Regions from separate parts of the Cyanobium sp. LEGE 06113 genome, predicted to be linked through region 1. Evidence: predicted binding sites of a transcription regulator. Region 1 holds the regulator's gene; the other holds the start of a gene.

Region 1 (7,736 bases):
CGGGGCCTGGCTGTCCTCCACCCACCTGGTCGAAACCAAGCTGGCCTAGCGCCGCCGCCCCCCGGAGCTCCCAGAGCTAGCCCCCAGCCTGCTTGGGCCGGTAGCCGGCCGCCGCCAGGGCCGCCAGGGCCGTGGCCACCTGGTCGCCCTGCAATTCGATCACGCCGCCTTTGGCGCTGCCGCCGGTGCCCGCGGCGGCCTTGAGCTGCTTCAGCAGGGCCTTGAGTTCGGCCTCCGGTGCCTCCAGCCCGCTGATGGCGGTCACCAGCTTGCCGCCCTTGCCGGCCTTGGTGCGCTGCACCCGCACCCGCTGCTGAGCCCTGGGGGTGGGGGCTGCGGTCGGGCGCTCCTGGCTGGCCGGCCGCTCGAGGCTCTCAAACTCCTGCCAGCTGCCTTTGCTGCCCATCGCCTCCTCCGGCTGGATCGCTGCAGTGCGGCACTGGGGCCGATGATGCCATCCTCCCGCAGCCGGCGCTGGTTCGGTCTGCCTTCCTGCCTACGCTGGGGCCACCGATCCGTTCCGGTGGCCCCAGCGTGACCAGCACCGTCCCCCCAGCCCCGGCGCCCTCCCTGGTGCCTGCCGTGCGCCCTGACCCGGCGGGCCGCTTCGGCCGCTTCGGCGGCCAGTACGTGCCGGAAACCCTGATGCCGGCCCTGGCGGAGCTGGAGGCTGCCGCCGCCGAGGCCTGGGCCGATCCCGCCTTCACCGGCCGTCTCAACCACCTGCTGCGCACCTACGTGGGCCGGCCGACCCCGCTGTATGAGGCCGAGCGGCTCACGGCCCATTACGCCCGCCCCGAGGGCGGTCCGCGCCTGTGGCTGAAGCGTGAGGACCTCAACCACACCGGCGCCCACAAGATCAACAACGCCCTCGGCCAGGCCCTGCTGGCCCTGCGCATGGGCAAGCAGCGGGTGATCGCCGAGACCGGCGCCGGTCAGCACGGCGTGGCCACCGCCACCGTGTGCGCCCGCTTCGGCCTCGAGTGCGTCGTGTACATGGGCGCCGAGGACATGCGCCGCCAGGCCCTCAACGTGTTCCGCATGCGCCTGCTGGGCGCCACGGTGCAGCCGGTGACCGCCGGCAGCGCCACCCTCAAGGACGCCACCAGCGAGGCCATCCGTGACTGGGTGACCAACGTGGAGAGCACCCACTACATCCTCGGCTCGGTGGCGGGCCCCCATCCCTATCCGATGCTGGTGCGCGACTTCCACGCCTGCATCGGCAAGGAGGCCAAGGCCCAGTGCCAGGAGGCCTTCGGGCGGCTGCCGGATGTGCTGGTGGCCTGCGTGGGCGGCGGCTCCAACGCCATGGGTCTGTTCCATCCCTTCGTGCAGGACACCGCCGTGCGCCTGATCGGCGTGGAGGCGGCCGGCGAGGGGGTGGCCAGCGGCCGCCACGCCGCCACCATCACCGAGGGCCGCATCGGCGTGCTGCACGGCGCCATGAGCCTGCTGCTCCAGGACGCCGAGGGCCAGGTGCAGGAGGCCCACTCGATCAGTGCCGGCCTCGACTACCCCGGCGTCGGCCCCGAGCACAGCTACCTGCGCGAGATCGGCCGGGCCGACTACCTGGCCGTCACCGACGACGATGCCCTCTCGGCCCTGCGGCTGGTGAGCGAGCTGGAGGGGATCATTCCGGCCCTGGAAACCGCCCATGCCTTCGCGGCCCTCGACGCCCTCTGCCCCACCCTGGCGCCCGGCACCGAAGTGGTGCTCAATCTCTCCGGCCGCGGCGATAAGGATGTGAACACCGTGGCCGACCGGCTGGGGGATCAGCTGCGGGGCTGAGACCGGTGGCCGGCTGCCGGGTCGGGAGGCCGGCTACAGCGGATGTTCTTCCCAGGCGAAGCGCGGTAGCCGCTGCAGGCCCTCCTGCATGCAGCCGGCCCACACCTCCATGGAGCGGCTGATCTCGGGGGCTCCCTTCTTGAGCTTGATGCGCCGCGAGATGCGCAGCTCATTGGCGGGCATCAGCGCCAGCTCGAAGGGCGGGCCCACCGAGAGGTTCGAGCGGCGCGTGATCACCTGGGAGATCAGGCAGAGCCGGGCGGCGTCCTCGAGCGAGAGGCCGCAGTGGCCCACGAAGTCGAGGGGCGGCTTGCCGTATTTGCTCTCGCCGATCTGCAGGAACGGCGTTTCCCGTGTGGCCATCACCGCATTGCCCTGGGGGTAGATCAGATAGAGGCCGTGGCGGTCCCCCTCGATCTGGCCGCCCAGGATGAAGGTGGCCTCGGCGCTGGCGCCCGACTGGTGCAGCGATGCCTTGTGGCGGTCCTGCACCGCCACGCTGGTGCGCCCCACGTAGTCGGCTGCCTCAAAGAGATAGCGGGCCGTCAGCAGATTCGGGCCCGCAGCGTCGGGCTCGGGAGGGCTGTCCTGAGCCTCCTGGCTGGGGGCCTCGCAACGCGGCACCGTGGCGTCAGGGGGCTGGCCGGCCTCTTGCACCTTCGCCGTGGGTCGCGCCTGGCCGGCGGCATCCAGTCCGGCGAACACCCTGGTCTGCAGGGGCGGATCGCCCGCTTCGCCGCTGAGCCCAGGCCCACTGCCCACCGGCTTCCCCGTCTGGGTGGCGCCGATCGGTCCCACCCCCTGTTCCCTCAGCTCCCTCTGAATCTGGTTCAGCACCGCCTGGGTGGTGGCCAGGTTGCCGGCGGCCAGCAGCACGAACAGCCGGTCCGGCGACGGCTGGAACACGTGCATCTTGCTGTAGGTCGAGATGTAATCGACCCCGGCATTGGTGCGGCAGTCCGAGGCGAACACCAGCCCCGAATCCAGCAGAAAGGCGACGCAATAGGTCATGCCTGCACCCCGGACGGCTGGGCGGAAGTCTCAACGCTCTGCCGGTGTGGGGTCTGCCGGTGTGCGGTCTGGCCTGCGGCAGGAACGGGGTCCATGGAATCGGGCGCTGGGGATGAGGGGCTCAGCTGCTGCTTCTCTGCAGCTTGGCAGCCCGCTAGCTGATCAGCTCAGCATCCGCGTCAGCGTGGCAGCCACCGACTGCACGGCGGCCCGGGCGGTGGCATAGGCCATGCGCATCGGCCCCACCAGGGCCACATGGCCGCGGGCCCCGTCCAGGCTGCTGTAGCCGGCCTGCACCACGGCGCAGGCCTTCAGGGCGCCATGGGGATGTTCCTGGCCGATCCAGATGGCGTCGGTCGGGGGACCCAGCAGCTCGTAGGGGGTGGCCTCCACCAGTTGCACCAGGGGCCGCAGCGTGGCGGTCTGGCTGAACTCCGGCTGGGCCAGCAGCCCACCCATGCCGCTGGCCACGGCACTGGCGCCCGGCGCTGCGAGCGGCTGCTGCTGGTCGAGGGCCTGGCGCAGCAGGTGGCCGCTGCTGCGCAGCTCTTGCGGTAACTGCTGCCAGGCAATCGGCTGCTCGGGATGGGCCCGCAACTGCCGGTTGATCCAGTCCTCCAGCCGGGCCAGCTCGGGCGTGGCCCTGGGCGGCAGCCGCAGGTTGAGGCTGCCGCCGGCCACTGAGCCGCTCACCAGAAACACGATCAGCCTGTCGCCGCTGGCCACCAGCCTCAGTTCCTGCAGGCGCTGCTGCGTCTTGATCGGGCGGGTGATCAGGCTCAGCAGGCCGGTGAGGTCCGCCAGGCGCCGCCCGAGGTGCACGAGCAGATCGTCGAGGGCCGTCCAGTGCAGGCTGAGGCCGGCGAGCTCCCGGTCCAGCTGCTGGGCCGCGGCCCCCGGCGCGGGCAGCAGCCGGTCCACATACTCTCTGTAGCCCAGCTGGCTGGGGATGCGGCCGGCCGAGGTATGAGGCTGGGTCAGCAGCCCCCGCTGCTCCAGCACCCCCATGGCCGAGCGCACCGTGGCGGAGCTGGCCGGCAGGGCGAAGCGGCGCACCAGGGTCTGGCTCCCGACGGGCTCCACGGTGTCCACGTAGTGGCGCACGGCCAGGCGCAGCACCTCCTGCTGACGGGGAGAGAGGTTCTGCGCCAAGACGAGCCCCCGATCCGGAGTGGCTGGATGGTAGGGAGGGCTGAGGGGGTTACGCCGTCAGCGTGGACGCTCGGTAACGCAGGCCTCGGCAGCGCCAGTAGAGCGGTGCTCAGTAGCGCGGTACGGCGGGGTCCACCTGGGTGCTCCAGGCATCGATGCCGCCCACCAGGTTCCAGACGGCGTCGTAGCCGTGTTCCTGGATCAGCCAGCAGCCGAACTGCCAGCTGCGCACCCCCGCGTGGCAGAGCACGGCCACCGGAACGTCGCGCTGCAGCCGGGCGGGCAGGTCACCCAGCCACTCCTGGGAGCGGCTGAGGGGCAGATGGATCACCGGCAGGGGCAGACGGGCCAGCTCCAGCTCCTCGGATTCGCGCACGTCCACCAGCTGGATGGCCTCGCCGGCGGCCAGACGCTGCTGCAGGTCGCGGGCCTTGATGCTGATCGGCATGTCCACGGGCTGGTGTTCGGTGCAGGATGGGCGCATCCTGCTGCGTCTGCATGACGGCCTGCCTGGACGCATGAAAGCCCGTCCCTTCCTGGCGGTGGTGCTGGCGGTCACCCTGCTGTTGCTGGGCCTGGCCGCTGGTGCGGGCTGGCTTCTGTGGCAGCGCTCCCCCCTGCAGCTCCAGCGGCGCGCCCTGGTGGTGCCCAGCTCGGCCCGCTTCGTGCCGCGCACGGCCGCCCTGGGGCTGTTCCTGCTGAGCGATCCCCAGCAGCCCGTCGACTACGCCCGCGCCCAGGCGCCGGTCCGCCAGCGCCGCCAGGCCGCTGAGGCGGTGGCCCGGCTGCGCGACGGGGCCTTCGCGGCTGCCGGCCTCGACTACCCGGGGGAGCTGGCCAGCTGGCTCGGCGCCGAAACCGGTCTGGCCCTGGTGGCGAGTCAACCCGGCCAGCCCCCCGATGGCTGGCTGCTGGCCCTGCACAGCCGCGATGGCGACGGTGCCCGCCGCTTTCTGCAGCGCTTCTGGCAGACCCGCAGCCTCGCCGGCACGGATCTGCAGGTGTCGAGCTACCGCGGCATGGGAGTGATCAGTGGCCGGGGGGCCCTGCTGGGCAGCCAGCCCGTGCCGATCGCCACGGCCCTGATCGACGACGACCTCGTGCTGCTGGCCTCTGGGCGGGGCGTGCTGGAGCAGGCCCTCGACGTGTCGCAGATCGACGAACTCAACCTGGCGGCCGACCCCTCTTTCCGCCAGGCCGTGCAGCGCCTGGGCCGGGGCACCCTGCTCCTGCAGCTCCGGCCGGCTGGCCTGGAAGCGTGGCTGGGCCTGCCGGCCGCTGGGGGCGCAGCCAGGCCCTCCGCCCTGCCGCTGCAGTCGGGCACGCTGGCCCTGCGCCCCAGCGGTCGGCGGCTGGAGCTGGAGGCGCTGCTGGCGCTGACGCCCGAAGCATCCCCCCAGCTCGATCTGCAGGTGGTGCCCCAGGTTGAGCAGGCCGAGCCCGCAGATCTTGCATTGCGTACAGATCCCCCACCACCTGCCGATCCCGCGCAGCCGGTTCCGGCCGCCGCCCCAGTGCAGACCGCCTGGACCTCCCGCCTCGATCCGGCCCGGGCCGCTGCGCTGATGGCAGGGCTGCGGGGCGACCCCGACAGCCTGGCCCTGCTCCAGGATCCGGCACATTGGCCCGAAGCCTGGAACCAGCTGTTGCAACAGCTGTTGCAGCAACCTGAAGGCGGACCCCTGCCGGGTGCGGTGCTGGCGGCCGACGCGGGTCCGCTGCTCTGGAGCCAGGGACCCCAGGGCTGGCTGCTGGCCACCCCGGCCGATCAGCCCGAACCGGCAGCGCTGCAGCCTGCCCTGGACCAGCTGGGGTTGGTCACCGCCATGCTGCAGCGCCCAGATGGAGGCAGCCAGCAGGTGTGGACCCGGCTCGACGCCCAAGAGGGATCCGGACGCCAGCGTCGCAGCGGCCCCCAGCTCAGCGTCAGCCTGGCGGGAGCGCGGGAGCTGGAGTCCGACCAGGCGTGGTGGGGGCAGACCCTGGCCGTGCTGGAGCAACGGCGCCAGGGAGGCCCCGTTCCCCGGGATCGCTTGCGGGCCCTGGACGCCCTGGAGTTGCCCGAAGCGCCCCTGCAGTGGGCCAGCGGCCCTGAAACCGCCAGGGCCCGGTTGCGCCGCTGGCCGGTCTGGCGGCTGCTCAACAGCCTCGCGGGCCAACCCCTCGATGGCGGCGTGGACGGCTTGGCGCTGGGGCTGGAGCCGGAGTCTGGTGATGGCCTGCACCTCAGGCTGGACCTGGGTTTTGGCTGAGCTCTTGCTGCTGCGCCACGGCATCGCCGAGGAGCGTTGCCCCGGTCGGGACGATGGCCTGCGCCAGCTCACCCCCGAGGGGTGGCGGCGCACCCGGCAGGTGGTGGACCAGCTCAGCCGCCTCGGCCTGGGGGGCGATCGGCTCATCACCAGCCCCTTGGCCCGGGCTCGCCAGACGGCCGACATCGCCTTTGCGGCTGGGCTGGCAGCCAGCCTCGAGGCAAGCGAGGCCCTGGCTCCGGGCGGGGAGGCCCTGGCACTGCTGCTGGCTCGGCTGGAGGCTCAGGAAGCAGAGCAGCGGCTGTTGCTGGTGGGCCATGAGCCCGATCTCGGCGGCCTGGCGGCCCGGCTGATCGGTGCAGCCTGCGGCAGCATCGCCCTCAAGAAGGCCGGTGTGGCCCTGCTGCGCTGCTCCGATGCCGTGGCGCCCGGCTGTTGGCAACTGCGGCTGCTGATGGCTCCGAGGCAGCTCCTGTGCGAGCGGGCACGGCGCGAGGTCGGCCTCCAGCCGTAAGTTCTGGCCATTGGACCTCGAGGCATGGCTGAGCGCGTCACCACCAACCGTCCCGCTGGCGTCAGGGAGCAGTCCGCCGCGCCGCCCTTCCGTCCAGGTCTTGAGGGGGTGCCCGCCACCCAGTCGGCCATCTGCGATATCGACGGTCAGCGCGGGCGGCTCACCTACCGGGGCTTCAACGCCGAGACCCTGGTGGCCAACAGCTCCTTTCTGGAAACCACCTACCTGCTGATCTGGGGCGAGTTGCCCACCGCCGAAGGCCTGCGCCAGTTCGAGCAGGAGGTGCAGATGCACCGCCGGGTGAGCTTCCGCATCCGCGACATGATGAAGTGCTTCCCGGCCACCGGCCACCCGATGGATGCGTTGCAGAGCAGCGCGGCCTCCCTGGGCCTCTTCTATTCGCGGCGCGCCCTCGACAACCCCGAGTACATCACCGAGGCGGTGGTGCGGCTGATCGCCAAGATCCCCACCATGGTGGCGGCGTTCCAGCTGATCCGCAAAGGCCAGGACCCGATCCAGCCCCGCGACGACCTCGCCTTTGCCTCCAACATCCTCTACATGCTCATGGAGCGGGAGCCCGACCCGCTGGCGGCCCGCATCTTTGATGCCTGCCTGATCCTGCACGCCGAGCACAGCCTCAACGCCAGCACCTTCAGCGCCCGGGTGACGGCCAGCACCCTCACCGATCCCTACGCCGTGGTGGCCTCGGCGGTGGGCACGCTGGCCGGTCCCCTGCACGGCGGTGCCAACGAGGACGTGCTGGCCATGCTGGAAGCGATCGGCAGCGAGGACCGGGTGGGGCCCTGGCTCGACCGGGCCATCGCCGAGAAGCAGAAGATCATGGGCTTCGGTCACCGCGAATACAAGGTGAAGGACCCCCGCGCCGTGATCCTGCAGGGGCTGGCCGAGCAGCTGTTCGACCGCTTCGGCCACGATCCCCTCTACGACCTGGCCCGCAAGGTGGAGGAGGAGGCCAGCTCCCGGCTGGGCCCGAAGGGCATCTACCCCAACGTGGACTT
Region 2 (7,736 bases), on a different contig from region 1:
CTGTGGGATCGGGTTTGTCCGGAGCATCGCCCATGGCGAGCAGGGGAGGCTGCTCCAGGCCCAGCCGCTGCTCCAGCACGTAGCGGGCGGAGGGGGGTTCGGCACCGCTCACGAAGCCCCAGGCCACCTGGGCATGGCTGAGCCACGTGAACAGGGAGGCGTCCACCAGCAAGGGCTCCTGGCCGATGAACCCCTGCCACAGGCCCGGATCTCCGTGGGGGTCGCCGCCGAAATAGTGACGGCTGAACACCTCCACCAGGGCCTGCCGCTGGGGCAGGGGGGTGTGGCCGTGGCGGCGCAGCAGCTCCAGGGAGGCATCCCAGTCGTTGTTCCAGCGACCCTCGCCCTTGAGGGCGTCGATCGTGGTCGCATCCGGCCGCCAGCCGGCGTAGTGCTGCACGGTTTCGGCCAGGGCGCGGCGGTAGCTGCCGGACACGTCACGGATCACACCGTCGATGTCGAAGAGCTGGACAGCGCGAGGACTCAGGGGGCTGCGGAAGCTCGGCTGATAGGTTAGTTGTTTGACTTTCTGCCTTGAGCGCCGACACCATGCCAGCCACCGAAAGCGCCGCCGGCGCTGCCGTGAGCGATGCGCCCGAGGTGGCCACCGCCACTGAAGACACCGCCTCTCAGGGACGTCCGGTGATGCGTGGTGGCAGCGCCGCCCTGGCCTCAGCCACCATCGATGAGGACGGTGTTCCCTCGGGATACACCCCCAAGGCCGATGAGGGCCGCTTCCTGCTGAAGATCCTCTGGCTTCCCGACAACGTCGCCCTGGCGGTCGATCAGATCGTGGGCGGCGGGCCGAGCCCCCTCACCGCCTATTTCTTCTGGCCCCGGGAAGACGCCTGGGAAACCCTCAAGAGCGAGCTCGAGGCCAAGAGCTGGATCACAGACAATGAGCGTGTTGAGATCCTCAACAAGGCCACCGAGGTGATCAATTACTGGCAGGAGGAGGGCAAGGGCAAGAGCCTTGATGAGGCCAAGCTCAAGTTCCCCGATGTCACCTTCTGCGGTACCGCCTGAGGCGCTGCGGCGGCTCTTCTGCTTCCGTCACCATCGTCAGATGCCTCCGTCAGGTCATCAGCGTCCCGGTCGGGACGCTTTTTTGATGGCCGGGGGGATCACGCCAACTGGTGCCTGTGGCTTGACGGCCCCATGGAACCATCACTCCATGGGGCCTCAGCCTCGCTGAGCGCCGAGGCTCAGGACTGGCCCCGGGTGGCCTGGAGCCAGGCCCGGGCCTTGGCGAGGGCCTGCTGAGCTTTCAGCTTTTCCGTGCTCGGAGTTGTGCCCTCAAAGCCGGCGGCGGCGGCCTGGGCCGCTTCGAACTCAGCCTCGGCTGCGGTGGCGTCGATGCTGGCGCCCAACTGGGCGCCGTTCACCAACACCGTGACCTCGTCGGCTTCCACTTCGGCAAAGCCACCGAGCAGGGCGATCGAGCTCCAGGAGCCTCCCGCCCGCAGGCGCATCACCCCTGTGTCCAGGGCCGCCAGCATGGTGACGTGGCCGGGCAGGATGCCCACCTGGCCTGTGGTGCTGGGCAGAATCACCTCTTCGGCGCTGCCATCAAAAACGCTCTGGTCGGGCGCCAGAACTCGGAGAGTCAGGGACATGATGAAAACCTCAGGGTTGAAGGAGCGGGATCAACCCTTGGCATCCGCTTGATCTTCTCAGCCTTGGCCTTCACCTGATCGATGTTGCCCACCAGGTAGAAGGCTGCCTCGGGCAGGTCATCGAGCTCGCCAGCAAGGATCATGTTGAAGCCCTTGATCGTTTCTTCCAGCTTCACGTACTGGCCGGGCATGCCGGTGAACACTTCGGCCACAAAGAAGGGCTGGGAGAGGAACTTCTCGATCTTGCGGGCCCGATCCACCGTGCGACGGTCGTCTTCCGAGAGTTCGTCTAGACCAAGAATCGCAATGATGTCCTGGAGCTCCTTGTAGCGCTGCAGGGTGCTCTGAACGGCACGGGCGGTGCGGTAGTGCTCATCGCCGACCACGGCGGGCTGGAGCATGGTGCTGGTGGAGTCCAGGGGATCCACGGCGGGATAGATGCCCTTGGAAGCCAGGCCACGGCTCAGCACCGTGGTGGCATCCAGGTGAGCAAAGGTGGTGGCGGGGGCGGGGTCGGTGAGGTCGTCGGCAGGCACGTACACCGCCTGGATTGAGGTGATCGAACCTTCCAGGGTGGAGGTGATGCGCTCCTGCAGCATGCCCACATCGGTGCCGAGGGTGGGCTGATAGCCCACCGCAGAGGGCATGCGGCCCAGCAGCGCGGACACTTCGGAGCCGGCCTGCACGAAGCGGAAGATGTTGTCCACGAACAGCAGCACGTCCTGCTTGTTCACATCGCGGAAATGCTCGGCCATGGTGAGTGCCGAGAGGCCCACGCGCATGCGGGCGCCGGGGGGCTCGTTCATCTGGCCGTAGCAGAGAGCCACCTTCGACTTCGAGAGGTCATCGGCGTTGATCACGCCCGACTCCTTGAACTCTTCGTAGAGGTCGTTGCCCTCACGGGTGCGCTCACCCACGCCGCCGAACACCGATACGCCGCCGTGCTCCTTGGCGATGTTGTTGATCAGCTCCTGGATCAGCACGGTCTTGCCCACGCCGGCGCCGCCGAACAAACCCACCTTGCCGCCCTGGCGGTAGGGAGCCAGAAGGTCGATCACCTTGATGCCGGTCTCGAACACCTTGGGCTTGGTTTCGAGCTCGGTGAGCTTGGGAGCCTCGCGGTGGATCGGCGCCGTGAGGGTGGTGGTCACAGGACCCTTCTCGTCCACCGGCTCGCCCAGCACGTTGAAGATCCGGCCCAGGGTGGCTTCACCCACAGGGACGGAGATCGGAGCACCGGTGTCGAGGGCTTCCATGCCCCGCACCAGACCATCAGTGCCGCTCATCGCCACGGCGCGGACCCTGTGGTCGCCGAGCAGTTGCTGCACTTCGGCGGTGAGGGCCACGTCCTGGCCGGCGGAGTTCTTGGCTTCGATGCGGAGCGCGTTGAAGATCTTGGGCAGCTGTCCGGCTGGGAATTCAACGTCAAGCACGGGGCCGATCACCTGCCGGACGATGCCTTTGGTGCCGGAGGCAGTAGCAGCAGCCATATGGGAGGAAGTCGTGGAGGGCGCTGGGCGGGTGGGGTGCTGGAACGATCCCTGCCCGCTGGGAGCCGGGCAACCTTACCACCGGGCCGCTCAGCAAAGGCGCCTGGCGGGCTGAGCAGGGTTCGGTGACCCGCACACCGGATGGGGTGGCTGGAGGGCGGTCGCGCCGCATAGGTTGGCACTCGCAGGGCCAGAGTGCCAACTCGGGTCTTGCATGGCGTCTCTGGCGCCATGTCGTTGCTATCGCATCTATCCATGGCTGCTGTTTCCCTCAGCGTCTCCACGGTTAAGCCCCTCGGAGATCGCATTTTCATCAAAGTCTCTGCCTCAGACGAAAAAACCGCCGGCGGCATCCTTCTGCCCGACACCGCCCAGGAAAAGCCCCAGGTCGGGGAAGTGGTTCAAGTGGGTGCCGGCAAGCGCAATGACGACGGTTCCCGCCAGGCTCCGGAAGTGAGCATCGGCGATCAGGTGCTCTACAGCAAGTACGCCGGTACCGACATCAAGCTCGGCTCCGATGAATACGTGCTGCTGTCCGAGAAGGACATCCTCGCCGTCGTCAGCTGAATTCCAGCTCCACGCTGAGTGCTGTGGCGCGCTGACGCGCTGAACACTCCTTTCACTGTTCTTTCCTACGACCTTTGCCTCCCATGGCCAAGCGCATCATCTACAACGAGCAAGCCCGTCGGGCGCTCGAAAAAGGCATCGACATCCTTGCCGAATCAGTGGCTGTCACCCTCGGTCCCAAGGGCCGCAATGTGGTGCTCGAGAAGAAATTCGGTGCCCCCCAGATCATCAACGACGGCGTCACGATCGCCAAGGAGATCGAGCTGGAGGATCACATCGAGAACACCGGTGTGGCCCTGATCCGTCAGGCCGCTTCCAAGACCAATGACGCTGCCGGTGACGGCACCACCACCGCCACCGTCCTGGCCCACGCCATGGTCAAGGCGGGCCTGCGCAACGTGGCCGCCGGTGCCAACGCCATCACCCTCAAGAAGGGCATCGACAAGGCCTCCGACTTCCTCGTCAAGAAGATCGAGGAGCACGCCAAGCCGATCTCCGACTCCAACGCCATCGCCCAGGTGGGCACCATCTCCGCCGGTAACGACGAAGAAGTCGGCCAGATGATCGCCGACGCCATGGACAAGGTGGGCAAGGAGGGGGTGATCTCCCTGGAAGAAGGCAAGTCGATGACCACCGAGCTGGAGGTCACCGAGGGCATGCGCTTCGACAAGGGCTACATCTCGCCCTACTTCGCCACCGACACCGAGCGGATGGAAGCGGTGCTCGAAGAGCCCTACATCCTGCTCACCGACAAGAAGATCGGCCTGGTGCAGGACCTGGTGCCCGTGCTCGAGCAGATCGCCCGCACCGGCAAGCCTCTGCTGATCATCGCCGAGGACATCGAGAAGGAAGCCCTCGCCACCCTGGTGGTGAACCGCCTGCGCGGTGTGCTCAACGTGGCCGCCGTCAAGGCCCCCGGCTTCGGTGACCGCCGCAAGGCCATGCTCGAGGACATCGCCGTTCTCACCAACGGTCAGCTGATCACCGAGGACGCCGGCCTCAAACTGGAGAACACCAAGCTGGAGATGCTGGGCACCTCCCGCCGCATCACCATCAACAAGGACACCACCACCATCGTGGCCGAAGGCAACGAGGTGGCGGTGAAGGCCCGCTGCGAGCAGATCCGCAAGCAGATGGACGAAACCGACTCCTCCTATGACAAGGAGAAGCTGCAGGAGCGTCTGGCCAAGCTGAGCGGTGGTGTGGCCGTGGTCAAGGTGGGCGCCGCCACCGAGACCGAGATGAAGGACAAGAAGCTGCGCCTCGAAGACGCCATCAACGCCACCAAGGCGGCTGTTGAGGAGGGCATCGTTCCCGGCGGTGGCACCACCCTGGCCCACCTGGCTCCCGCCCTCGAGGAGTGGGCCGCGGCCAACCTCTCCGGCGAAGAGCTGATCGGCGCCACCATCGTGCTTCCGCCCTCACCGCTCCGCTCAAGCGGATCGCTGAGAATGCCGGCGCCAATGGTGCTGTGGTGGCCGAAAACGTGAAGAACAAGCCCTTCAACGAGGGCTACAACGCGGCCACCGGCGACTACGTGGACATGCTGGCCGCCGGCATCGTGGACCCCGCCAAGGTCACGCGCTCCGGTCTCCAGAATGCCGCCTCGATCGCCGGCATGGTGCTCACCACCGAGTGCATCGTGGCTGACCTGCCCGAGAAGAAGGAAGCAGCTCCCGCCGGCGGCGGTGGCATGGGCGGCGACTTCGACTACTGATTCGCCACGGTGTCATCCGGGCGGGATGCTGTCATCCCGCCTCCAGCAAGCGCCCCTCCGGGGGCGCTTTTTTTGGTCGTCCTTGCCGGCTGTTGGGCTGTGGCCCTGCCAGCTTTCTAGGGGCCGGAATGCACTGGCGGCGATTGCGGCGGGGGCTCGAGGGGCTGGATCACTGAGGGTTGGAACACCGGCGGCGGGGACTGGGCCGGCTCGGATGGCCCGGCAGATTGCTGGGACGGCCTTGATGGCTCTCGTGGTGTGGGAGTGGGAGCCTCAGGCTCAGGTTCGAGGGACCTGTCGAGCAATTGCTGGTTGAGCTGCTCTCTGAGGGTTTGAATCTCCTTCTGATTCTGCAGCTCGCGCTGCCGCTGATTATCAACAAAACGGTAGACCGTGACAACAGTGAGGGCAATTGTGCCGATCGCTGCAAATGTGGAGATTGTTGCTTGAAACCTGCTCATCTTTCAGGATTGCCCTGATGACATTACTCTAGCTGTTGCCAGGTTGGCCGCCCTCATGCTCGCCTTCTGCTGCTGTAGCTGAACCCTCAACAGCGGCTCCAGCTGGTTGACGAACAGCCGCTGCCAGTACGCATCCGACATGTGCACGCAATCGTCCCCTGATCTGTTGCGGAGATAACGGGGCATGGTCACCAGGTCGCGATCCAGGGTGTCTGAGGCCTGGGGACAGAGAAGGATGCCGGCCTCCTGGCAGAACGCCTCCAGATGGGTCTGGAAGCGCCGTTTCACCGCCGTTGGCACCAAGCGGTAGTGCTCCATGCGGGCCTCGGGGTCGCGAATCAGGATCACGGGGGCCTCGGTGAGCTGGGGAAACAGGGCCAGGGGCTCATTGAACCAGCGAAACCGCTGGCCCTGACGGGTGATCCAGGGATGCAGGGGCAATCCCTCCAGGCTCAGCCGCAGCAGGGCCTCCGAGAGTGGAAGGCCATCCCGGAAGGCGAACCAGGGCTGAATCCACTGGCCGACGAAGATGATGGCGGCATAGAGGCTCAGATCACGCCGCTCTGTGGGCATGGTGCGATTGCCAAACACCGTGCTGCCTTCCACGCCGTAACGCCCACCCCTGGCACTCCAGTTGCGGTTGGCGGGGGCAGCGGTGATATAGAACTCGGCGCTGTAGTCGCGTAGCAGCCCTTCGTGCAGGCGGCGAATCGCTGAATTCTTGGTATTACCCAGGTGGGAGCCTCCGCACCAGAGGACCCGCTTCATGGGCCGAAGGCCTCCAGCAGGGCCTCTTCGCACTGCAGATCGCCGCTCCGCTGTCGCTGGTTGGTCTGTCGTTGGGCCCGTTGGCCCTGGCGCCGCACCCGGGAGGCGCTTTTGCCCCGCACTCTGGTAGGCATCGTCGCCCCTGGGCTGGTGTCAGCTCCCAGGCCATTGCGGTTGAGGGCCTCGGACCTGTGGGCTTCCAGGAAGGTGTCCATCGCCACGCTCACGCCCTGGCTGCGCACCGAGCGCAGATTGGCCTCGTAGAAGACACCGCGGGCCGCCTGGTTGGTGATGATCTCGTAGGAAGGGAAATAATCGATGGCCTCAGAGCCGGCCGCCAGATCACCTGCCGCCGCCCGCAGCACGGCCTTGGAGTAGGTGGTGGCAGCGAGCACGTGGTCACCACTGGCTGTGGCCGTGAGCGGCACCGGCGACACGGTGAGCAGCATCTGAAAGGAACGGCCGCGCCGCAGGCTCAGCACCACCCGACGGAAGCTCTGCAGCGCCTGAATCACATTGGCGCAGCCGTAATTTCTGAAGGCATACCGTTGTGGCTCGAACTGGCCGGCGATCGTGCCAGGAGCGGTGGGGTACACCGTGTCCTGCAGCCCGCCGGGGCTCACCCAGGCTTCCGTGAGGCCGAGGGTGAAGATGAACAGATCCATGCGCTTGAACATCAGTCTCACCCGGGTGAGGTGATGGCGGCGATGCTCCCTCACGGCATCTGCACTGTCCAGGCCTTCAGGTTCGACGCCCGGCCGCTGGGCATCAAACCAGCGGCCGTCCCGCTCCCAGGCGGGTTCCTGGGGCTGAAAGCGGCCCCGTGCTTCCTGGGCCAGCTGGAGCAGCTGCTGGGCGGTGTAAATGTTGCCGTAGCGGCAGGAATAAAGCGAGAATCCGAAACGCTGATGGTGTTCTTCCGCCAAGGAAAAGGGCGGTCTTTCCAGGTCGAGGACGTTGAAGCGATGCGCCCTCAGATGGCTGGTGATGTGCTGAGCAAAGCAGCTGCCAGCGGTCGCAATCTTGGTTTCTGGGCTGATCTTCCACTTGGGTTGATAGAGATCGCTCTGATCGAAGGGGGAGGCCTCCACCACCGCCTTGCGCCAGAAAGCCCTGC

Evidence for each region. The regulator HrcA, encoded in region 1, represses chaperone genes, less so after heat shock. The targets are predictions, from matches to a motif close to TTAGCACTCNNNNNNNNNGAGTGCTAA.
Region 2: groES (co-chaperone GroES) is a predicted target of HrcA. The motif match lies at 3,282-3,308, and genes of this name have one in related genera.

What each region holds. Positions count from the first base shown of each region.
Region 1 is NZ_JADEWM010000006.1:79,703-87,438, forward strand. Features, by position in the region: gene IQ220_RS11240 (DUF3598 family protein) at 1-49, shown strand, start outside; gene IQ220_RS11245 (translation initiation factor) at 77-406, opposite strand; gene trpB (tryptophan synthase subunit beta) at 535-1,788, shown strand; gene IQ220_RS15825 (20S proteasome subunit A/B) at 1,822-2,799, opposite strand; gene IQ220_RS11260 (heat-inducible transcriptional repressor HrcA) at 2,962-3,951, opposite strand; gene IQ220_RS11265 (rhodanese-like domain-containing protein) at 4,061-4,399, opposite strand; gene IQ220_RS11270 (DUF3352 domain-containing protein) at 4,398-6,203, shown strand; gene sixA (phosphohistidine phosphatase SixA) at 6,196-6,717, shown strand; gene IQ220_RS11280 (citrate synthase) at 6,742-7,736, shown strand, end outside.
Region 2 is NZ_JADEWM010000004.1:241,902-249,637, forward strand. Features, by position in the region: gene IQ220_RS09020 (TIGR01548 family HAD-type hydrolase) at 1-448, opposite strand, end outside; gene IQ220_RS09025 (30S ribosomal protein PSRP-3) at 535-1,026, shown strand; gene atpC (ATP synthase F1 subunit epsilon) at 1,206-1,616, opposite strand; gene atpD (F0F1 ATP synthase subunit beta) at 1,607-3,106, opposite strand; gene groES (co-chaperone GroES) at 3,362-3,673, shown strand; partial or broken gene groL (chaperonin GroEL) at 3,757-5,390, shown strand; gene IQ220_RS09050 (hypothetical protein) at 5,855-6,619, opposite strand; gene IQ220_RS09055 (GSCFA domain-containing protein) at 6,616-7,736, opposite strand, start outside.